Regions from separate parts of the Allobosea sp. GW822-FHT03F07 genome, predicted to be linked through region 2. Evidence: riboswitches for the same ligand, from Rfam matches in the RefSeq annotation. Region 2 holds a riboswitch; the other holds the start of a gene.
What was found. A riboswitch is a leader RNA that binds a small molecule or an ion and turns the genes downstream of it on or off. The one in region 2 is predicted to bind cobalamin.
Positions count from the first base shown of each region.

Region 1: another riboswitch for cobalamin. It lies ahead of AC1RMY_RS03515 (ABC transporter substrate-binding protein); the one in region 2 lies ahead of AC1RMY_RS19765 (CbtB domain-containing protein).

Region 1 is NZ_JBXAND010000001.1:718,411-729,408, forward strand. It holds gene ribB (3,4-dihydroxy-2-butanone-4-phosphate synthase) at 1-438, shown strand, start outside; gene AC1RMY_RS03455 (histidine phosphatase family protein) at 440-1,036, opposite strand; gene folP (dihydropteroate synthase) at 1,190-2,035, shown strand; gene folB (dihydroneopterin aldolase) at 2,032-2,406, shown strand; gene folK (2-amino-4-hydroxy-6-hydroxymethyldihydropteridine diphosphokinase) at 2,396-2,908, shown strand; gene fabI (enoyl-ACP reductase FabI) at 2,968-3,810, opposite strand; gene AC1RMY_RS03480 (DnaJ C-terminal domain-containing protein) at 3,932-4,852, opposite strand; gene AC1RMY_RS03485 (RT0821/Lpp0805 family surface protein) at 4,994-5,455, opposite strand; gene pdxH (pyridoxamine 5'-phosphate oxidase) at 5,586-6,200, shown strand; gene AC1RMY_RS03495 (SDR family NAD(P)-dependent oxidoreductase) at 6,215-6,991, shown strand; gene AC1RMY_RS03500 (NUDIX hydrolase) at 6,972-7,490, shown strand; gene AC1RMY_RS03505 (TIGR02301 family protein) at 7,487-7,921, shown strand; gene AC1RMY_RS03510 (hypothetical protein) at 8,139-8,408, shown strand; cobalamin riboswitch at 8,451-8,663, shown strand; gene AC1RMY_RS03515 (ABC transporter substrate-binding protein) at 8,943-9,986, shown strand; gene AC1RMY_RS03520 (FecCD family ABC transporter permease) at 10,027-10,998, shown strand, end outside.
Region 2 is NZ_JBXAND010000007.1:132,914-143,911, reverse strand. It holds gene AC1RMY_RS19800 (precorrin-2 C(20)-methyltransferase) at 1-87, opposite strand, end outside; gene AC1RMY_RS19795 (precorrin-8X methylmutase) at 20-652, opposite strand; gene cobG (precorrin-3B synthase) at 649-1,938, opposite strand; gene cobN (cobaltochelatase subunit CobN) at 1,935-5,516, opposite strand; gene cobW (cobalamin biosynthesis protein CobW) at 5,690-6,745, opposite strand; gene AC1RMY_RS19775 (DUF1636 family protein) at 6,742-7,167, opposite strand; gene AC1RMY_RS19770 (CbtA family protein) at 7,164-7,913, opposite strand; gene AC1RMY_RS19765 (CbtB domain-containing protein) at 7,926-8,102, opposite strand; cobalamin riboswitch at 8,141-8,326, opposite strand; gene cobU (bifunctional adenosylcobinamide kinase/adenosylcobinamide-phosphate guanylyltransferase) at 8,502-9,023, shown strand; gene cobO (cob(I)yrinic acid a,c-diamide adenosyltransferase) at 9,058-9,669, shown strand; gene cbiB (adenosylcobinamide-phosphate synthase CbiB) at 9,853-10,839, opposite strand; gene cobD (threonine-phosphate decarboxylase CobD) at 10,884-10,998, shown strand, end outside.

The DNA of each region.
Region 1 (10,998 bases), on a different contig from region 2:
TTCCCGGTCAAGACCGCCTTCGGCGAGATGACCGGCCATGTCTACATCACGCCCTTCGAGGACACGCAGCATTTCGCCTTCGTGATGGGCAAGATCGGCGATGGCGAGAAGGTGCCGGCCCGGCTGCACCGGGCCAATGTCGTCGAGGATGTGCTGGGAGGCGCGCCGTCGATCCAGTGCGCGCTGAGACGCTTCCAGCACGATGGCCGCGGCGTTCTGATCTATCTACGCGACGGTTCGGCCGGCGTGCCGATCAAGAGCGTCGAGGACGGGTCGGATGCGCTGCGCAACCAGCAGTGGCGCGAGGTCGGTCTCGGTGCCCAGATCCTGCGCGATCTCGGCGTCGGCTCGATCGTCAACCTCGCCTCGTCGCCGCGGTCCTTCGTCGGCCTGAGCGGCTTCGGGATCGAGATCGCGGACACGCAGCCGCTGGAGTGAGCTAGACCCACTCCGCCCGGTCGCCGGTGACCGTCAGGATCTTGCCCTGCCAGATCTCGACCAGCGCCGCCTTTTGCGGCGGCACGGCGCCGACCAGCGCGAGGATGGCGCGGGCGACGCCGCCATGGCTGACGATGACGCTCTCGCGCTGGAGCTCCTCCAGCACCGGCCGGACGCGCTCCGCCAGCATGCCGTAGCTCTCGCCACCCGGCGGCACGAAGCTCCATTTGTCGCGCTCGCGCAATTGAGCCTGCTCGCGCTCGGCCTTGCGGACGTCGCGCCAGGTGAAGCCTTCCCATTCGCCGAAGGTCAGCTCCTTCAGGCGATCGTCGATCCGGTAGGCGCCGGGCGCCAGATCCAGCGTGGTGCGCAGGATGTCCATGGTCTCGCGGGCGCGAAGCATGGGCGAGCCAATGTAATCCAGCGTGGCGAAGCTTGGGGCCAGCGTGCGCAGCCGGTTGGCTGCCTCGGCGGCCTGCTGCCGGCCGAGTTCGTTGAGAGGGATGTCCTGCCCGCCCTGCAGACGGCCTTCACGATTCCAATCGGTCTCGCCATGGCGGATGAGGATGAGCCGGTGCGGGAGCGTGATCGGAGGCATGGCCGGGCTTCTGCACGCTGCCGGCCGCAAGGTCAAAGCGTCATGCCGGATCGGGGCCATGCGCCGCAGCCATGGCTGCAACCGTCGGTTTCCGTTGGCCTGTTGCAATGCGGCGGTCTATAGGCGGCTCTCCGCCCTTTCGGATGGTTCCCGATGCCGCCGGCTCTCACCTTGCCCGATGGTCGCAGGCTCGCCCTCGACGCAGCGCCCCTGCTGATGGGCATCGTCAACATCACGCCCGATTCCTTTTCGGACGGCGGCATGCTGCGTGATGCCGCAGCGGCGGTCGCGCATGGCGAGAGGCTCGTCTCGGATGGCGCCGACATCGTCGATATCGGCGGGGAATCGACAAGGCCGGGCCACGCTCCGCTCGACGCCGGGACGGAGATCGCCCGCGTCCTGCCGGTGATCGCGGGGTTGCGCGAACGCGTGGCGACGCCGCTCTCGATCGATAGCTGGAAGGCGGAGGTCGCCGAGGCGGCGCTAAAGGCAGGCGCCTCGATCGTCAACGACGTCTGGGGCGCGCAGCGCGACCCTGCCATCGCAGGCGTCGCGGCCCGGCATGGCGCGCCGATCATCCTGATGCACAACCGCGAGACCATCGATCCTGCGCTCGACATCCTCTCGGACGTAATGCGCTTCCTCGAGCGATCGATTGCGATCGCGCTGGCCGCCGGTGTGCCGCGCGGGCAGATCGTCGTCGACCCCGGCATCGGCCTGTTCGGCAAGACGGCGGAGCAGTCCCTGCTGCTGATCCGCAAGTTGGCGAGCGTCAAGGAACTCGGCTGCCCGATCCTGCTCGGCGCCTCCCGCAAGTCGGTGATCGGCGCCGTCACCGGCCAGAGCGTACCGGCCGAGCGCGTCGCCGGCAGCGTCGCCGCCCATCTCTACGGGGCGACGCAGGGCGCCAGCATCATCCGCGCCCATGACGTCGCCGAGCATGCGCAGGCATTCAAGGTCTGGGCGGCCCTTTCACAGTCTTCGGAGCCTCGCCCGTGAGCGAAACCGGCATCATTCTGATCGAGAAGCTCGATATCTACGCCTATCACGGGTTCTTTTCGGAGGAGGAGCGGCTGGGCCAGCGCTTCGTTCTCGACCTCAAGCTGGAAACGGATTTGCGGGCCTCGGCCATCAGCGATGCGCTCGCCGACACCGTGAACTACGGCAAGGTCGTCGGCGTCGTCACTGAGGTCTTCACCAGCCGGCGCTTCAACCTGCTGGAGGCGGCGGCGCGGGCGGTGGCGCAGGCGATCCTCGATGGCTTTCCACCGGTCACCCGCGTCGAAGTCACCTTGCGCAAGCCGGCCCCGCCGATCCACGCTACGCTCGCCAGCGTCGGCATCACCTTGAGCTACCGTCGTGAGCGTTGAGGCGGCGCTTGGCCTCGGCGGCAATCTGGGCGATCCGCTGCAGGCCTTCGCAAGAGCGCTGCGCAGCCTCGACGACCATCCCGCAGTCACCCTTCGGAGATATTCGTCCGTCTATCGGACCAAGCCCTGGGGCATTGTCGAGCAGCCCGATTTCCTGAACATGGCGGCGCTGCTGTCGACGGATCTCGGCGAGGTCGAACTGCTCAATCTCTGCATGGAGCTGGAGCGGGCCAGCGGGCGCGAACGGCGCGAGCGCTGGGGGCCGCGCACGCTCGACATCGACATCCTGACCTTCGGCGATCTGGTGACCGACCGGCCCAGCCTGCAATTGCCGCATCCACGACTTGCGAAGCGCGCCTTCGTGCTCGTGCCGCTCGCAGAGATCGCTCCGGATCTGATGATCGGCGGGCAAAGCGTCTCGACGCTGAAGGCCGGGCTCGAAACCGACGACGTCACGCTGGACGAGGCGCAGACCGCTCGTCTCCAGGAGATGCTGGGCTGATTTGGGCAGGCGGCCGCAAGGCTCCGGCGGCCGGGTAGGCCGCAGAGTGCGCCTGCCCCTCACTCGCCCTTGTCGAGCGAGATGTCGGGTGCGGTCGGCACCTTCATGCCGACGACGTGGTAGCCGGCATCGACATGCAGGATCTCGCCGGTGATGCCGCGCGACATGTCGGAGACCAGGAACACGGCGGTTTCGCCGACCTCCTCGATCGTCACCGTGCGGCGGAGCGGCGAGTTGTACTCGTTCCAGCGCAGGATGTAGCGGAAATCGCCGATGCCGGAGGCGGCCAGCGTCTTGATCGGGCCGGCGGAGATCGCGTTGACGCGAATCTTCGAGGGGCCGAGATCGGCGGCGAGATATTGCACGCTGGATTCGAGCGCGGCCTTGGCGACACCCATGACGTTGTAGTGCGGCATCCATTTCTCGGCGCCGTAATAGGTCAGCGTCAGCATGGAGCCGCCATCGGTCATCAGCTTCTCGGCACGCTGGGTGACGGCGGTGAAGGAGTAGCAGGAGATCAGCAGCGACTTGGTGAAGTTCGCTTCGCTGGTCTCGACGTAGCGTCCGGTCAGTTCATCCTTGTCGGAGAAGGCGATGCAGTGGACGACGAAATCGAGCTTGCCCCAGAGCTTCTCGATCTCGGCGAAGACGGCGTCGATCGAGGCACCGTCGGTGACGTCGCAATGGCCGACGACATGGCCGCCGAGCTGCTGCGCCAGCGGCTCGACGCGCTTCTTCAGCGCATCGCCCTGATAGGTGAAGGCGAGTTCGGCGCCGGCATCGGCCGCGGCCTTGGCGATGCCCCAGGCGATCGAGCGGTTGTTGGCGACGCCCATGACAAGGCCGCGCTTGCCCTTGAGAAGATTGGCGGTCGGCCGGGCGACGGCAGTGGAATCAGGCATCTGGGACCCGCGAACTGGATAAAGTCGAGGGCGTCTCTTAGAGCATGAAGCCCGAAGTGGAAACCGGGTTTGGTGCGGGCGCGCGCCTGCCGGCAACGTCCGACTTGCCCGCGCCCAACGGCTATTCCGCCCGCGCCTTCATCAGAGCCGTCAATTCGGCGTCTGTCTGGGGCATCTCGATGTCGATGGCGACGAACAGGTCTCCAACCACGCCGTTTTCGCCCTTCAGGCCCTTGCCGCGTAGGCGGAAGGATTTCGTCGTCCCGGTCAGCGGTGGAATCTTCATCTCGACCGCGCCGGTCAAGGTCGGCACATGGATGGGGCCGCCAAGCACCGCCTTCGCGAGCGGAACCGCCACGCGCGTGCGCAGGTCGTTGCCCTCGATGGTGAAGCGCGAGTCGGGCTTGACCCTGATCGTCATGAGCACGTCGCCGGTCTGGCCGGAGAACGGGTCGGGCTGGCCGAGCCCGCGCAGGCGCATCACCTTGCCGTCGGCGACACCCTCGGGAATCGTGACCTCGACCTCGCGCCCGCCCGGCAGGCGGACACGACGCGTCGCGCCAGCCACGGCCTGGGCCAGTGTCACATCGAGCGAGAAGCTCTGCTCCGGCGGTTTCTGCGCCTCGGGCCGGGTCTTGCCCGCGCGCCTTGCCGCATCGCCGAAGAGCGAGCCGAAGATGTCGGAGGGGTCGAAGCCGGCGCCGCCGCTGCCGCCAGCACTTCCGAAGGGGTGGCCGCCACCATGGCCGAAATTGAACTCGAAGCCGCCGGCGCGCCCGCCGCGGCCCGCGCCCATGCCCTCGAAGCCCTGGAACTTCGGCTTGCCCTCGGCATCGATCTGACCGGCATCGAACTGCTTGCGCTTGGCCTCGTCGCCAATGATCTCATAGGCGCCGTTCAGCTCCGAGAAGCGGTCCTGCGCCTTGGGATCGTCCCGGTTGCGGTCGGGATGCAGATCCTTGGCGCGGCGGCGATAGGCCTTCTTGATATCCGCCTCGCTCGCGGTGCGGGCGACACCCAGAATCTGATACGGGTCGCGCATTCATGAACCCCATTTGGCAATGCTGACGGGCCGGCCGGGACGTGTGTCGGGGCCAACCTTGATCTCTGAAGCCTTATCTGGGAATGGTGTGGCCTGAACGCAACAGCTGGGCAAGGATGATCTCGGCCGGCCTCCTGGCTCTCAGGTCGTGCCCTTCCAGGGCTCCATGTCCTTGACGATCCAATCCCCGCCCGAAGGCCGACAGGCCGTGCCCTGGAGTTTGGCAGGTTTCGTCTGCGTCTGCACGTTCGCGATGAAGGCGCGGCAGATCTCGTCAGAACGCAGAAACGGCCCGCCGACGGGGATGAAGGAGCCCTTCACGCCGGTCTGCGGGTTGTCCCAGGAGACGGCGGCGCCATTGCCCTGCGGATCGAGAGCCACGGCCATCGCGCCATCGGCGCGACGGATATCCTCGGGGCCGAGTTCGGAGGCGAGCGAGGCGAGAGGACCGGGCTTGCTGGAACCGCGCGCCGGCAGCACCGAGGAGGTCGTGACGACGTCGTCCTCGGCCTTGCTCGACAGGCCGAGAATCGGGAACGAAACCGAACATCCGGCCGCGGCGAGACCGAGGCAGGCGGCGCCTGCGGCAGCAAACCGGCGCATGGCGGAAGCGCGCTGCGGAAGGCTTTGGAACCCCCTCGTCGCTGCCCTATATAGTCGTCCCGACCTGCCCAAGATCACCGCCTGCGCTCGCCCAAACGCAACACCCTGAAATTCACCGAGGATTAGACACGTGGAACGGTTAACGAGCGGTGACTTCACGCAGGAGCAGGATCCTTTCGCGCTGTTTCAGGAGTGGTTCGAGGAGGCGAAGAAGTCGGAGCCCAACGACCCCCATGCCATGGCGTTGTCCACGGTCGATGCCGAGGGCATGCCCAATAGCCGGATGGTGCTGCTGAACGGGCGTGACGGCGACGATTTCGTTTTCTACACGAACACGCAGAGCCAGAAGGGCGAGGAGCTGCTCGGCCAGCCCAAGGCCGCCGCCCTGTTCCACTGGAAGAGCCTGCGCCGGCAGATCCGAATCCGCGGTCCTGTCTCGATCGTCAGCGACGAGATGGCGGACGCCTATTTCCAGTCTCGCCCGCGCGACAGCCGGATCGGCGCCTGGGCGTCGCAGCAGTCGCGGCCGCTGGAGAGCCGTTTCGCGCTGGAGAAGGCCGTCGCGGTCCAGGCGGCCCGGTTCGGCATCGGCACGATCCCGCGCCCGCCGCACTGGACCGGCTTTCGCATCACGCCGGTCTATCTCGAATTCTGGAAGGACGGTGCCTTTCGACTGCATGACCGCGTCGCCTTCCGCCGCATTTCCGCCGGCGAACCCTGGGCGCGCGCGCGCCTTTATCCGTGAGGACACCCAGCCCAATGGCGATGCCCACATTCGATTTTCCCAAGACCGAGGCGGGCAAGCGCCCGGTGATGCTGCTGACGGGCGCGAGCCGCGGCATCGGCCATGCCACGGTCATGCAGTTCGCGATGGCGGGCTGGCGGATCCTGTCCTGTTCGCGCCAGGGCTTTTCCGACAAATGCCCCTGGCCCTCGGGCGCCGACGACCATGTCCAGATCGATCTCGGCGATCCCGAGGACACGATGCGGGGCATCGCCGAGATCAAGCGCCGGCTCGCGGCCGAGGGCGGCAAGCTCAATGCGCTGGTCAACAACGCCGGCATCTCGCCGAAGGGGCAGGGCGGTGCCCGCCTCGGGGCGGCGACGACCTCCTTCAACGACTGGCACAAGGTCTTCCAGGTCAATTTCTTCGCGCCGATCATGCTGGCGCGCGGGCTGCTGGACGAACTGACGGCGGCCAAGGGCACGATCGTCAACGTCACCTCGATCGCCGGCTCCCGCGTCCATCCCTTCGCGGGGGCCGCCTATGCGACCTCGAAGGCGGCGCTCGCCAGCCTGACGCGCGAGATGGCCTCGGATTTCGGCCCGCTCGGCATCCGGGTCAATTCGATCTCGCCCGGCGAGATCGACACGGCGATCCTGTCGCCGGGCACCGAGAAGATCGTCGCGACGCTGCCGCTGGGGCGCCTCGGCAAGACCGAGGAGGTCGCCAAGGCGATCTACTTCCTGTGCACGGATGCCTCGAGCTATGTCACGGGTTCCGAGCTGCACATCAATGGCGGCCAGCACGTATGAGCCGGGACCGCGCGCGATGAGCGGCGAGGGCGGGCAGGTCATCCGCTTCCCGGCGGCGGGCAAGGCGCCGGCCCGGCCGGTGCTGGCCGCCTCGGTCGCGGTCTTTCGCGACGGGAAGGTGCTGCTCGCGACGCGGACGAAGCCGCCGGCCGACCAACTCTGGTCGCTGCCTGGCGGCAAGGTCGAGGCCGGCGAGACGCTCGAGCAGGCGGCGCTGCGCGAACTGGAGGAGGAGGTCGGTGTTTCCGCGCGCATCGTCGGCTTCAACCGCCATGTCGAGATATTCGGCCGCAATGAGGCCGGCGAGGTCACGCATCATTTCGTCGTCGCCTCCTTCGTCGGGGAATGGCTTTCGGGCGAACCGCAGACCGGACCGGAAGCGGGGGCGGTGATGTGGGCCGACCCGCTGAAGCTCGGCGGCCTTGCGACGACGCGTGAACTGGCCGATGTGCTTCGGCGTGCACGCGGTATCCTGATCGGGGCTAGGGAAGGCGCATGAAGCGGGCGGCGCTGTGCCTGCTCGTGCTGCTCGCTGCGCTTCCATCCGGCGGGGCCGCGGCGCAGCAGCGCCCTCCGGTTGCGACCAAGGCAGCCGAGCCAGCGCCGGCGCCCGCACCCGAGCCGCCGCCACCACCCTATGAGCCGCAATTGCTGAAGCTCGCCGAGATCATGGGTTCGCTCGCCTATCTGCGCACGCTCTGCGCCGGCAAGGAGGCGCAGGACTGGCGCGAACGCATGGCCGCGCTGGTCGAGGCGGAGGGCCGGACGCCGTTGCGGCGAGAGCGCCTGACGAGCGCCTATAATCGCGGCTTCCGGGCCTATGCCCTGACGCACCGCTCCTGTACCCCCGGTAGCCAGGAAGCCTCGACGCGGCTGGCGGCCGAGGGAGAACGCCTCGCCCGCTCGCTGGCGGGCCGCTATGGCGGATAGGTGACAGGGCGCGGCGAACCATCGTTTTGCACCGGATTCTCGTGGCCGCGTTAACCTTTTCTAAACGGCGCGGTAGCGTCCCGCGCTGGCACGGCCTATGGTCCGAATGAAGTCGAGCGTTGCGAAGCGGGCCGAAACTGGCGCGATTCGCGCCACGCGAAACCGAAAATAGCGCGACAGAACGCCCATTCGAGCAAGCCGCAGAGTCTTCGCCTTCATGTCCATCATTTCCGACGACCTGCCGCTCGACATGACCCTCGCCGAGGACAGCCATGACGCACGCCGCGTCGCTTATGGTTATGTCGAGGACGCCTTCACGGAAGCGCAGCAGGATGGGCTCGACAGCGACGCGCTCGCCCATGCCGCGCTCTTCGCCGCTTTCCGCACGCTCGTCGAGACCTATGGCGAGGAGGCGACCGCCGTCTTCGCCGAATCCTTGCCGGACAAGCTGCGCACGGGCGCCTTCAGCAGCGGCACGCGCCACTGAGTTGTTCGCTCGGTCGCTCTTGACGGTGGCGGAGCGCGCTCTATCGTAAGTTTCGATCAAGGTTCTTCGGTCGTTCTCGGCCGAAGCTAAGAGGGAATTCGGTGAGGCGTTCCACGCCGAAGCCGAGGCTGCCCCCGCAACTGTAAGCGGCAAGCTTTCCGTCCATCGTCCACTGGCGCAGTTCGCGCCGGGAAGGCCGGCCGGAGTCAGCGTCGACCCGCGAGCCAGGAGACCTGCCCTGATCGACTGAACGGTCTTTCGGGCGGGGTGTCCTGATCGGTCGTGCGCGAACGGGCGGGCCTTTCACATCCCGCAAACGTATCGCGCGCGTCCGTCGCATGCCCCTCAATCGTCACGGGGTTAGCGATGATGCAGTCACTCTCCAACAGCCAAAACAGCGAGACATCAGGCTTGACGCGGCAGCTTGCCGCCGGTCATGGTAATTGTAATGTTATTACATCTCATTTAACCGATGCCGCTCCTGCACAGCGCGCCATTCCGCCTTCCTGCCTTCCTCCCAAGCCGGACCATGCCATGACGACATCGACCCGCAGCCTGCGCCGCCTCGTCCGTTCCGCCACGCTCGCTCTTCCGCTGCTGGCGCTCGGCATGGGCTTCGCCAGCGCGCAGGCGACACGCTATCCCGTGACGGTCGAGAATTGCGGGCATCAGGTCACCTTCGACAAGGCGCCCAAGCGCGTCGTGGCGATTGGACAGACCCAGACCGAGATCCTCTATGCGCTGGGTCTCGGCGACCGGGTCGTCGGCACGGCGGTCTGGTTCAGCCCGGTGGCGAAGCGCTTCGAGGCGGCGAATGCCGGGGTGAAGCGCCTCGCGGACAACGATCCGAGCTTCGAGGCGGTGGTCGCGCAGGAGCCCGATCTCGTTACCGCGATGTTCGAGTGGCATGTCGGCCCCAACGGCATCGTCGGCAAGCGCGACCAGTTCGCCAAGCTGAAGGTTCCAGCCTATGTCTCGCCCTCGGATTGCGTCGGCAAGGACAATTCCGGCGCCGGTGACGGCGTCCGCACGCAGATGTTCACGATGGAACTGGTCTATCGCAACATCCGCGAGTTCGGGCAGATCTTCGATGTCGCTGACAGGGCCGAGGCCTTGATCGGAGAACTCAAGGCACGCGAGGCCAAGGCCGTGGCGGCAGTCGCGGGCAATGGCGCCAAGGACATCCCGGTGACGGTCTGGTTCTCGAGCAGGGACATCAAGGGGGACGCTTTCCTCGCCGGCAAGAACGGCGTTCCCGCCTATATTCTGTCCAAGCTCGGCGCGCGCAACATCATCACAACCAATGAGGAATGGCCGCTGGTCGGCTGGGAGAGCGTGGCGGTTGCCAACCCCGCCGTCATCGTCGTGGTCAAGATGGACCGGCGTCGCTTTCCCGCCGACGACATCGAGCTGAAGCTGAACTTCCTCAAGACCGACGCGGTGGCGAGCAAACTCGACGCGGTCCGGAACAACCGGATCGTCGTGATGGATGTCGGCGCGACCCGCGCGGGGCTCGACACCGTCGACGGCATCGAGGCGCTGGCCAAGGGCATCGAGAGCTTCGGGCTGACCAAGTGAGTGGCGCCAGAGTGAGCCGGGCTAAAACGAGCCGCGACCTGTGAGCCACGCCCCTATCGAGCCGAACTGGCCGGCGCGCATCGCGATCGCGCTGGCGGCGTTGCTCGCGCTGGTGACCGCGATCGCGCTCGCCGTCACCATAGGCGAGATGAAGATCCCGCTGTCGACCGCCTTCCAGGCGCTCGGCAATGGGATGTTCGATCTCGGCTATCCCGTCAGCGCGATCCAGCAGGGGGTGATCTTCGACTACCGCCTGAGCCGGGCGCTGCTGGCGGCGCTCTGCGGCGGGACGCTGGCCCTGTCGGGCGCGATCCTGCAGGCGCTGCTGCGCAACCCGCTGGCCGAGCCCTATATCCTCGGCATCTCCGCCGGCGCCTCGACCGGAGCGGTGGCGGTGCTGATCCTCGGCATCGGTGGCACTGCGCTGACGCTGTCCGGGGGAGCCTTCCTTGGCGCGATCGCGGCATTGGCCGTGGTCGCGCTCCTCGCCGCAGGCGCTGGCGGTTCGAGCGACCGGGTGATCCTGGCCGGCGTCGCCGGCTCGCAGCTCTTCAATGCGGCGACGGCGACCATCGTGACCACGCTGGCGAATGCCGAGCAGGCGCGCGGCGTGATGTTCTGGCTGCTCGGCAATTTCGGCGGGGTGCGCTGGCCCGATGTCTGGGTCGCGACGCCGGTGGCGTTGATCTGTTTCGGCATCTGCATGCTGCATGCCAAGGTTCTGGACGCCTTCGCCTTCGGGGCGGATGCGGCGGCTTCGCTGGGAGTCGCCGTGATGCGGGTCAGGATCGTGCTGTTTGCGACGACGGCGGTGATGACGGCGACCATGGTCTCAATCGTCGGCACGGTCGGTTTCGTCGGCCTCGTCATTCCGCATGCGGCGCGGTTCCTGGTCGGCCCGGCACATGCCCGGCTTCTGCCTGCCTGCCTGGTGATCGGCGCGATCTTCATGATCCTCGCCGACATCCTCTCGCGCATCCTGGTGCCGCAGCAGATCCTGCCGATCGGCGTG
Region 2 (10,998 bases):
CGGTTCGCTGTTCACCGGCTCATTCCTTCTCTTGCGCCAGCGCGTTGACGGCGGCTGCCGCCATCGCCGAGCCGCCGCGCCGGCCATGCACCACGAGGAAAGGCACGCGCCCGTCGCTCGCCAGCGCCTGTTTCGATTCCGCCGCCCCGACGAAGCCGACGGGGATGCCGATTACCGCGGCCGGCTTCGGCGCGCCGGCATCGAGCATTTCCAGCAGCCGGAACAGCGAGGTCGGCGCGTTGCCGATCACGACGAGTGCACCCGCCAGATGCGGCCGCCACAATTCCATCGCCGCGGCCGAGCGCGTCGTGCCCATCTCGGCCGCGAGCGCGGGCGTGCGGGGATCGTCGAGCGTGCAGAGGACCTCGTTGCCGGCAGGCAGCCGTGCCCGTGTCACCCCGTTCGAAACCATCCTGGCGTCGCACAGGATTGGCGCTCCGCCCTTCAGCGCGGCCTCGGCGGCGCCCGCGAAATCGGGCGACATTTCCACGTCCTGAGGAAGATCGGTCATGCCGCAGGCATGGATCATCCTGACCACGACATGCGCCGCCCGGCCCGAGAAGCGGGAGAGATCCGCCTCGGCCCGGATGATCGCGAAGGAGCGCTCATAGATCGCCGCCCCGTCCTTGATGTAGTCGTAAGCCGTCTTCAAACCCGTGATCCTGAAAGCCGGCCCGCCGCGATCAGGCGGGCGTGAATCTCCTGTCCGGGCTGCAATCGCGCCATCATCCCGGAAAGGTCAAGCTCGGCGACGGCGCTGTCCCGCGCCGTGCCGCCGATGACGACGCCGTAGCGTCCCTCGTGGCCGACCAGTGTCAGGTCGGAGGGGCCCGGCCGCGCGCAGGATTTGACGCAAGCCGAGACGTGCAGCGTCAGGCCGTCGGCCAACAGGGGCGCGATCGCTTCCGCCAGCCGCGCCGCATCCGCCATGGCCGGGGTCTCCGCACGCAGGCAGGCCGGCGCGCCGGCGCAGGCCTGGACGGACAGGCGCGGATCGTCGTCACGAGTGATCAGACCGAGCGAGCTGGCGACGTTGAGCAGCGCGGTCGCTCCCGCCTCGGCCAGTCCGCGAAAGGCGATCCCGCGCCAGGGTGATAGGCGCATCGCGGTGCAGCCATGCGCCCCCGCGGCAGTGCCGAGCCCGTCCAGCGTCTTGGCGTCCGCGCGCCCGAACGGCAGGCCAACCAGCGCCGCGAAGCTCCCGGAGCCGAGCGCGAACAGCCCGGCCCGGCGAGGGTGGGTGCGCGGCGCAGGCGATGGTGCCTGAGGCAAGTCGCTCAGCCCGGCGAGCACATCCGGCGGGAGATCGTGCAGCCGGCGGATGCGGTCGGGCGCTTGCGCCCGATGCGCGGCAAAACGCTGGAGCACGCCTGCGGCGACCTCTCCGATCCGTTCGGCCGCCACCGGCCCCAGCCAGATGCGATCCGCCAGAGCGATCACGGCGATGCCCGGTGCGGTCCCGACGACGCGCAGATCGCCGGCGAGGGCATCGAGCGAGCAAGCTCCACCATCATCGATGACAATGGCGAATTTGGCGGGGAGGCTGGGGATGTGCCGCGCAAGGGTCTCGATCTCCGAGGCGTGGGCGAGGGCGTCGATCAGCGCTTCGGCGCCACTCGCCAGCGGAGAGGTCAGCGTCAGCCGCTGCGGCCCGTCGCCGTCATGCTCGTCGACGAGGCGCTCGGCCAGCAGCGTCGCGACCAACCGCGGATGACTATCCGCCGTCACGCCGCGCAACTGCATGTTGCCCCGCGCCGAGATCTCGATCAGCCCGTTGCCGTGCTCGCGCGCCAGCGCGGCGATGCGTTGGAGCTGTGCCGGCGTCAGCCTCGCGCCCGGCGGATGCAGCCGCACCAGCCAGCCATCGCCGGTCTCCATTGGCCGCAGCGTGCTCGGGCACCAGCCGCGCCGCAGCTCGTCCTTTGACGGCGCGTTCATTCGGCCGCCTCACGCGCAGCAGGTGCACCGGCGAGGAAAGCCCCGACCGAATTGCGACGGCTGGTCCACAGGCCCCGCCGCGCCGCTTCCGCCAGCCGGGAGCGGATCGATGCGGCGGCCGGCGCATTGGCGGCCTCGATCGCGCTCCAGACGGTCGTATCGGCGCACCAGGCCTGAAACACCGCGTCGAGCAGGCCGTCCGAAACCGCATCCGTGCTCGCCGCGAAGACGAAGAGCGTGTCGAGGGCCTCGGCCAGCTCGGCCGCGCCCCGCCAGCCATGGGCGAGATGGGAGGAAATCCAGCGCGGATGCGTCAGCCGGCCATGGACGATGCGGGCGATGTCCTCCGCGAGGGTCCGCGCCTTGGGCGCTTCGGGATTGGAGCTGTCGAGGCTGTAGAGGGCGGGCTCGACGCCGAGCGACTTCGCCGCCGCCGCCAGCCCGCCGATGACGTCGGCCGCGCTCGACGCCTCGAGGATGTCGCGCCCGGCCGTGTCGCTGACATGGATGAAGGCATCGGCCGACCTGATCCTGTCGGCGAAGCCGGCGTCGAGGCTGCCTGTCCCCTCCGGCCCGCCATAGGCATGGTCGGAGGCGCCGAGATAGGCGGCGCCGAGTTCGGCCCGGCTCGTCCACCCGCCGTCGAGCGCCCAGTCGGCCATCACCGCGCCATAGCGCCCGGGCGCGGCGCCATAGACGCGCGGCCCCGCCTGGCCGCGCCGTCGCGCGGCAGCCGGTTCGTTCCATTCGTCGGGCTCGTCGAGCGCAGCAACGGCGCGCGCAGCCCCATCGAGCAGCGCGACCTGCTGCGGGAAGGTGTCGCGGAAGGCGCCGGATATGCGCATGGTCACGTCGACCCGCGCGCAGGCGAGCTTCGGCAGCGGAATGATCGCAAACCCGGTCATCCGCGTCGAGGCAGCGTCCCAGAGCGGCCGGGCGCCCATCAGCGTCAGTGCATGGGCGATGTCCTCGCCGCCGGAACGCAAGGTCGGCGAGGCCCAGAGATCCATCACGATGCGGCGCGGATAGTCGCCATGGTCCTGAAGGTGCCGGTCGATCACAGCCCTTGCCGCTAGCGCCCCCAGCCGCGCCGCCGCCCGCGTCGGGATGGCGCGCGGATCGAGCGTCGAGAGATTGCGCCCGGTCGGCAGGACGTCCGGCCGGCCGCGATGCGGCGAGCCGGCGGGGCCGGGAGCGACGAAGCGCCCGTTCAACGCCCGCAGCAGGCCGTCGCGCTCGGCTCGGGCCGAGGCGGGGTCGGGATCCGATTGCCCGAAGACGTGCAGCCCGTCGCGGAAAGGCATTTCCGTGATGTCGCAGAGATGGGCGTCGAGCCGTGTCAGCGCCTCGCTCATCGAAAGATCCGGCGTCACGCCGCAGGAGGCCGCGAGCCCGCTCGCCTCGGCCCGTGAGCGGATTTCGCTGGCGACGATGTCGGCCCGGCGCGGGTCGAGCACCTGCGCCTGCGAGAATTCCTCGACGAGGTCGCGCAGCAGGGCGGCCTCGCCCGCGCCTTCGATCTCCGCCAGCGGCGGTGGCAGATGGCCGAGCGTGATTGCCGCTAGCCGGCGCTTGGCGGGAGCCGCCTCGCCGGGATCGTCGACGACATAGGGGTAGATCACCGGCAGCCCCTGCGTGACGAGGCGCGGCCAGCAGGCGGAGGACAGCGCCACAGCCTTGCCCGGCAGCCATTCGGTCGTGCCATGCGTGCCGAGATGGATCAGGACGTCGATACCGGCCGTCTCGCGCAGCGCCAGGTAGAAAGCGAGATAGCCATGTCCGGGCGGCACATCGGGATCGTGATAGCGCGCCTTGCGATCCGGCGTCGCATCGCGCGGCGGCTGCAGGGCGATGGTGAGATTCCCATCGCGAATGGTGCGGAAGCGGAAGGCGCCGTCGCTGCAGGCGAGGTCGTTTTCGGGCGAGCCATGGACGGCGAGCAGAGCCTCGCGGGCTTCGGCGGGGATAGTTGTTAGCCAGGCTCGGTAGGTGTCGAGCGAGAGCGCGAACCCGGCTGGGCCGCTGGTCAGGCACTCCATGAGCACTGTGTCGTCGATCAAATTCTCGCCGTCATTCCGGACAATCCGCGTCAGCGGCGCCGATCCGGAATCCATGGCTGAACCTTCATCGGATCCGTTCCGGAATGGATATCGGGTCTCCCTTCGGTCGCCCGGGATGACCGGCGAGGGCAATGGTCCGACCTCATACCCTGCCTCCTCCAGCAGTGCCCGGATCGCCGCGACGCTCGCCGGCGTGTCGAGGCCGACGGCAAATCCCGCTCGGCCTCCACGCGCGGGATAGTCCGACATCACCAGCGCCAGCCGCCGCTCGGCGACAGGCTTTGCGGCGAGCGAAATCCAGCCCGTGGCGAGATCGGCTAGCGCGGCGACACCCTCCGCGTCCGGCACGAGTCGGCGGATCGAGAGCCCGGTCGCTGCGTCGGTGATCTCCGCCTTGAAGGCGACGGGGATGGCTCCGAGCCGGCCGTCGAATTCCGGCAGCGCGACCTGCATGGCAAGGTCGGCGGCCGAGAGCCCGCGCGGCGAGGCAGCCCAGGCCTCGCGAGCGCTGCCGACCGGCATCGCCTGCAACACCGGGCAGTCGGCGGCGTCGAGCACGAAATCCGCGCCTTCGCGCGCCGAGAAGGCGGTGGTGGTGACGATCAGCGCCGGCTTGCGCGTCGCGATCAGCGCCGCGAGATCGGCGGTCACCGCCGGGTCCTTCAGGCTGGTCAGCGCGAGAATGAGCGGCGCATGGCCGCGCGCTGCGAGGGCGGCGGCGATCGCCTCGCCCATCGCCGTATCGCCGGCGCTGACCGCCGAGCGGTAGAGGAGGATGGGGATGAGCGGTTTGTCGGCGGCGAGTGCGGCGAGGGCCTCGCGCCAGGGAAGCGGGGTCGCGTCCGGGGCTAATGCGAACAAGGGTGGAAGCTCGAGCGGCGGCGATGAAAGTAGGGTCGCGCACGGCGCCCCCTCATCCGTCAGCGCTTCGCGCTGCCACCTTCTCCCGCGAGGGGGGAAGGGAAGCCCGGCTGCCGTCTCGCCCTTCTCCCCTCGCGGGAGAAGGTGGCCCGAAGGGTCGGATGAGGGGGCGCCGTGACCGTCGAGACTGGCCTCGATGCAGGCGAGCAGCCGCCGCATGTTCTCGGTCCCGCCGCCGGCATGGAAATAGCCGAGCAGCTCTGTCGCAAAGCCGGCCTCGACCGTCCCATATTCCACGAGCCGATCATCGGCCCTGTCGTCCCCGGGCAGCACCGCAAGCGCGATGCCCCGCTCGCGGCAGGCCTCGCTGAGCTGCTCGATGCCATAGCGCCAGTAATCCAGGCCGCCGAGGCAGCGCACCAGCACGAAACGGCAGCTCGCGACCGTCTTCTCGATCAGCAGGTCGACCGAAAGCGGATGGCGCAGCCGCCGCAGCGAGGCGAGGCGGAGGGAGAGCTCGGTGCCGGTAGCCGCCGCCAGCGCCGAGAGATCGCTGTCGGCATAGGACAGCACCAGCACGTCGCCCGCGGCCAAGCCAAGATCGACGGCGTCCTCGCCGTCGTCGAGCCTGATCTCGCTGGTCGGGAGCAGATGCATGCCGTTCCTTCAATACGCACCGCCGTGAAGCGTGCTTCCTTGAAAAGAGGCGCCGTCATTCCGGACAAGCCGCGAAGCGGCACCGCTCCGGAATCCAAGGCTCCGGAGCCCTCCGATGGATCCCGGGGCAGGCCCGGGATGACGGAGTGGTTCCGAAATGTAAGCAGCCCGCCTCAGGCGCCCGCCAGCGCGGCCTCCACGGCGCTCACGTCGAAGCCCTTGAGCCCGATCACGGTGAGGCGCCCGTCGCGCGCTTCGTTCTCGCCCCAGGCCCGGTCGAAATGATGGCCGACGCGCCGGCCGACGCCCTGCACGACGAGCCGCATCGGCTTGCCGGGAACGCTAGCGAAACCCTTCAGCCGCAGCACGCCCTCGGCCTCGGCGGCCTTGGCGACGCGGCCGGACAGCTCTTCCGGCGACAGGCCGGCCGGCAGCGGCAGCGCGACCGAGTCGAAATCGTCATGGTCGTGATCGTGCTCGCCCTCGCCGTGATGCGATGGCCGCGCCGCGAGGTCGGCCTCGGCGGCGGCGCCCAGGCCCACGATCAGGGCCGGCTCGACCTTGCCATGGCTGGTCTCGACGATCTTGATCGCCTTGGGCAGATGCTCGGCGATCTCGGCTCTGACGCGCGCCCGCCCGGCCTCGTCGATCAGATCGCTCTTGTTGAGCAGGATGAGGTCGGCGCAGAGGATCTGGTCCTCGAACACCTCCTCTAGCGGGTTGTCGTGGTCGACGTTAGGATCGGCCGCCTTCTGCGCCGCGAGCGCCTCGGGATCATCCGCGAACTGGCCCTCGGCGACAGCCGGCCCGTCGACCACGGCGATCACGCCGTCCACGGTGACGCGAGCGCGGATCGCCGGCCAGTTGAAGGCCTGGACCAGCGGCTTCGGCAGCGCCAGCCCGGAGGTCTCGATCAGGATGTGCTCGGGCGGATCGGCCCGGTTCAGGAGCTTTTCCAGCGCGGGCACGAAATCGTCGGCGACCGTGCAGCAGATGCAGCCATTCGGCAGCTCGACCACGTCCTCCTCGGTGCAGCCGGAAATGCCGCAGCCCTTGAGGAATTCGCCGTCGAAGCCGAGATCACCGAATTCGTTGACGAGCACGGCGAGCTTCTTTCCTTCCGCGTTCTCGAGGAGGTGCCGCACCAGCGTCGTCTTTCCGGCGCCGAGGAAGCCGGTGACGATGGTGCAGGGGATTTTTCCGAGGGAAGGGTTCTGCGGGGCGTTCATGATGTCATCCTTAGCTGGCGCGCCGGCAAAGGCGGCACGCGTGCGACCACGCCCTTGCGGAAGCAGGGCGGGCGCTCTTTCCAGGGGACGATGCCGTTGGCGCTTGCGGCATAGGCTTCCGCCGCGCTGACGATGTCGTCGAGATGGGTGTCGGTGTCGAGGTCGCCGATCAGATAGGTCCACTTGCCGTCGGCGGTGAGCGCGATGGTGCAGGGCCGCTTGCAGACGGCGAGGCAGTCGGCCGTGACGACCGTGATGCCGTTCGCCTGTCCGGCGAGGCGCTGCGACAGCGCTTCCGCGAGGGCGCTGCCCGGCTGGTCGAAACCATCCGGCAGATCCTCGCGGATGCGCCTGCAGGCCGTGCAGACATGGATGGTGAGATCACCTTCGGACATGATGCCGGTGTTCCCGTCCACGCTCACCGCGTTTCCGCGCGGCGCGTGAACCAGGGCCAGAGCCTGCCCACGGCAAAGCCGGTCGCGTGCCAGAGCGCCGCCTGGATCGCGAGCGAAAGCGCGGCGAAATGGGCGGCGACCTCGGCCGGGACCTTGCTCTCCGGCGCTGCCGGATGCGGCGCGCCGACGATATGCGGCACGAGCATCGCGAGCACCGCCAGTGCCCGCAGCCAGGGCGCCTCCATCCGCAGGAAGACGAAGAGCCCGCCGGCCGTGACGAGCGCGGTGACGAGCCACCAGAGCTGGCGCTGTTCGAGCGCAGCCGATGCGGCGCCGGGCAATTCGGGCGCGAGCCCGGTCGCCGGCACGAGGCCGAAGGCGAGGAAGCCGCAGGCAGCCCAGCTCAGCGCCCGCTTCTCGTCGATGGTCTCGTTGGCGGCGATCATGCCGGCGAGCAGCAGCGCCGCGAAGCCGATCGCGGTCGCGATCGTCACGAGCGAGGTGAAGAATGTGCGCTGGAGGCCGTCCTGAGGCTTCCATTCGGCGTGGTCGGCGTGAGCCTCGCCGCCATGGGCGAGCAAGATCTTCGCTTCTCCAAAGACCTTCGCTTCACCGGAGAAGGCGGCCTGCGAGGGCGCGACGGCGCGCAGCGCCGCCTCATAGGTCTCGGCCTTGAGGATCAGCGGGGTGGTGGTGACATGCTGGAGCGCGGCGATGACGAGCCCAGCCAGAAGCCCGGCCAGAAGACTGACCGTGAGAACCCGATTGACCATGTGCTGTTTCCCTCAGTGGCAGGGAAAAGCGAGGCCGTGGCGCGTATCGTGAGCCGCGTTGTGCACACTGGCCGAGGCGGCAAAGCCCACCGTGTAGATCAGAACGAAGCCCAGCGCGAGCGCGGCAGCGACGGCCTTGGCGCGTTCGGAGACGCTGGCCTGCTGATTGGAAACGGAGGTCGTCGTCATCATGTGTCTCCTGGCCGCCCCGCCGGCGGCCTGTTGGAAGTGCGGATCGGACGACGGCAGGTCTCCTGGCTCGCGGGTCTAGGCATCCTGCGCCGCCTTCCCGGGATCGCTCCCAGTGGCCGATGGCGCAGAACTCGCCGCTTACAGTTGCGGGGGCAGCCGCGGATTTTCACCGCGTTCCCTTTTCACCTCCTCGCGGAGGCACCGTCGGCTGAGATCATTAGCCATCCGGGCGGCGCTGTGCAATGCAGTGCGTGCTTCGAAACGTCGTCGCGGGTCATCCCGGGCGACCGCAGGGAGACCCGGGATCCATTCCGGAACCTTTCCGACAGAGGCTCAGGCATGGATCCCGGCTCTACGCTTCGCTCCGGCCGGGCTGACGCGGAGATATTCGTCGCGATGCAGGCATCGTCGATTCCCCACCTCACCCTGGTCCTCGGCGGCGCGCGATCCGGCAAGAGCCGCCATGCCGAGGGGCTGATCGAGGCGCTGCCGCCGCCCTGGACCTATGTCGCGACGGCGCAGGCCTGGGATGACGAGATGGTCGCAAGGATCGCCGAGCACCGGGCGCGCCGGCCGGCCAATTGGATTACGTGGGACGCGCCGCTGGACCTGCCCGAAGCGATTCGCAGTGTTCCGCCGGGCCGCCCGATCCTCGTCGACTGCCTGACGCTCTGGCTGACCAATCTGATCCTTGCGGAGCGCGATACGGCTGCGGCGGGCGCCGCCCTGATCGAGGCCTGCGAGCAGGCGTCGGGGCCCATCGTGCTGGTCTCCAACGAGGTCGGCCTCGGCATCGTCCCCGACAACGCGCTGGCGCGGCGCTTCCGTGACGAGGCCGGCCGCCTGCATCAGGCCATTGCCGCCCGTGCCGGCCGCGTGGTCTTCATGGTCGCCGGCCTGCCGATGCAAGTGAAGTGAAGACCGGAAATGAAGGCCTGAAGCGAGATCGAGTATGACCAGCACTCCGGACGAGGCCGCCCGCCACAAGGCGAAGATGGAAAAGCGCAAGGCGGTGCAGGACGCCGAGGTCGCCTCCAAGACGCTCGAGAAGGGCCTGTTGATCGTCAACAGCGGTCCGGGCAAGGGCAAGTCGACGGCGGCCTTCGGGCTGGCTCTGCGCGCGCTCGGCCACGGCTGGCGCATCGGCGTTGTGCAGTTCATCAAGGGCGCCTGGGAGACCGGCGAGCGCAAGGCGCTGGAATCCTTCGGCGACCAGGTCTCCTGGCACAGCATGGGCGAGGGCTTCACCTGGGAGACGCAGGACAAGGCCCGCGACATCGCCGCCGCGACCCGCGCCTTCGACAAGGCGAAGGAATTGATGGCGGACGAGAGCATCCGCCTGATCGTGCTCGATGAACTCAACATCGCGCTGCGCTACGATTACCTGCCGTTGGCCGAGGTCGTGGCGACGCTCGCGGCGCGCCGTCCGGACCTGCATATCGTCGTCACCGGCCGCAACGCCAAGCCGGAACTGATCGAGGCTGCCGACCTCGTGACGGAGATGACGCTGGTGAAGCACCATTTCGCGGCGGGGGTGAAGGCGCAGCAGGGGATCGAGTTCTGAAGGGCGCTGGTTGTCCGGCTAATCGTGCCCACGCCGTCATCCCGGACAAGCCGCGTCAGCGGCGCCGATCCGGGATCCATGCCTGAGCCTTTCAGAAGCAGCGTTCCGGAGTGGATCCCGGGTCTGCGCTTCGCTGCGCCCGGAATGACGACGCGCTTGAGTTGGACGTTTAAGAGACTGAAATCATACCTGGAGCATCACTCCAGCAGCGACGCCCGCCGCCGCCAGGCCCCACAGCAGGCCGCAGGCCCGCCGGTACAGCCGCAGTGCGCGCCGGATGTCGGGTGCCGTGGCCTCGGCCCGTCCATTGCCCATCCAGCCATCCTCGACGACGACCTCGCCATAGACCCGCGGCCCCGCCAACCGCAGGCCGAGCGCGCCTGCCATCGCCGCCTCCGGCCAGCCGGCATTGGGCGATTTGTGCTTGCCCGCGTCGCGGCGCACCGCCTGCCAGGCTGCGCCCGCATCGGCCTCGCGGTCGAACGCGGCGGCGGCGATCAGCAGCAGCGCGGTCAGCCGCGAGGCCGGCAGGTTGACGAGATCGTCGAGGCGCGCCGAGGCCCAGCCGAAGGCGAGGTGGCGCGGCGTCTTGTGGCCGATCATCGAATCGGCTGTGTTGATCGCCTTGTAGATGATGATGCCGGGCAAACCGGCGACGCCGAGCCAGAACGCCGGCGCCACCACCCCGTCGGAAAAATTCTCGGACAGGCTCTCGATCGCGGCGCGCGACACGCCGGCTTCGTCCAGGCTTTCGGGGTTGCGCCCGACGATCATCGAGACGGCTTTGCGCCCTGCCGCGAGCCCCCCGTTCTCCAGCCCTTCGGCGACGGCCGCGACATGCTCGAACAGGCTGCGCTGCGCCAGAAGCGTCGAAGACAGCAGCGCGAGTGGCAGCAGGCCGAGCGGTCCAAGCATCCCGCACAGCGACGTCAAGGCGACCGCGGCGACCAGCGTCACTGCGAGCAGGATGGTGAGTACGGCGATCCCCGCCGCCTTGCGGGCGCCGAATCCCGCGGCTTCCGAATTCAGCGCGCGATCGAGCCACGAAATCAGGGCGCCGAGCCAGGTGACGGGATGGCCGATCAGCGCATACAAGCGCTGCGGATAGCCGACCGCTGCCTCGACGACGAGCGCGGCCAGCAACAGAAGCAAGGTGTCGGGCAGGGCCATGGTCAGGGCGATGTGCGGGCGGGGCGAAACGTGCGGGGCGGGGCGTGACTGAGGGCATCTGGCATGGCGGCGATCTCGCCAGGGCAAGGGCGCTCTTTCCGGATACGCCGCTGCCCTGGATCGATCTCTCCACCGGGATCAATCCCATCCCCTATCCGC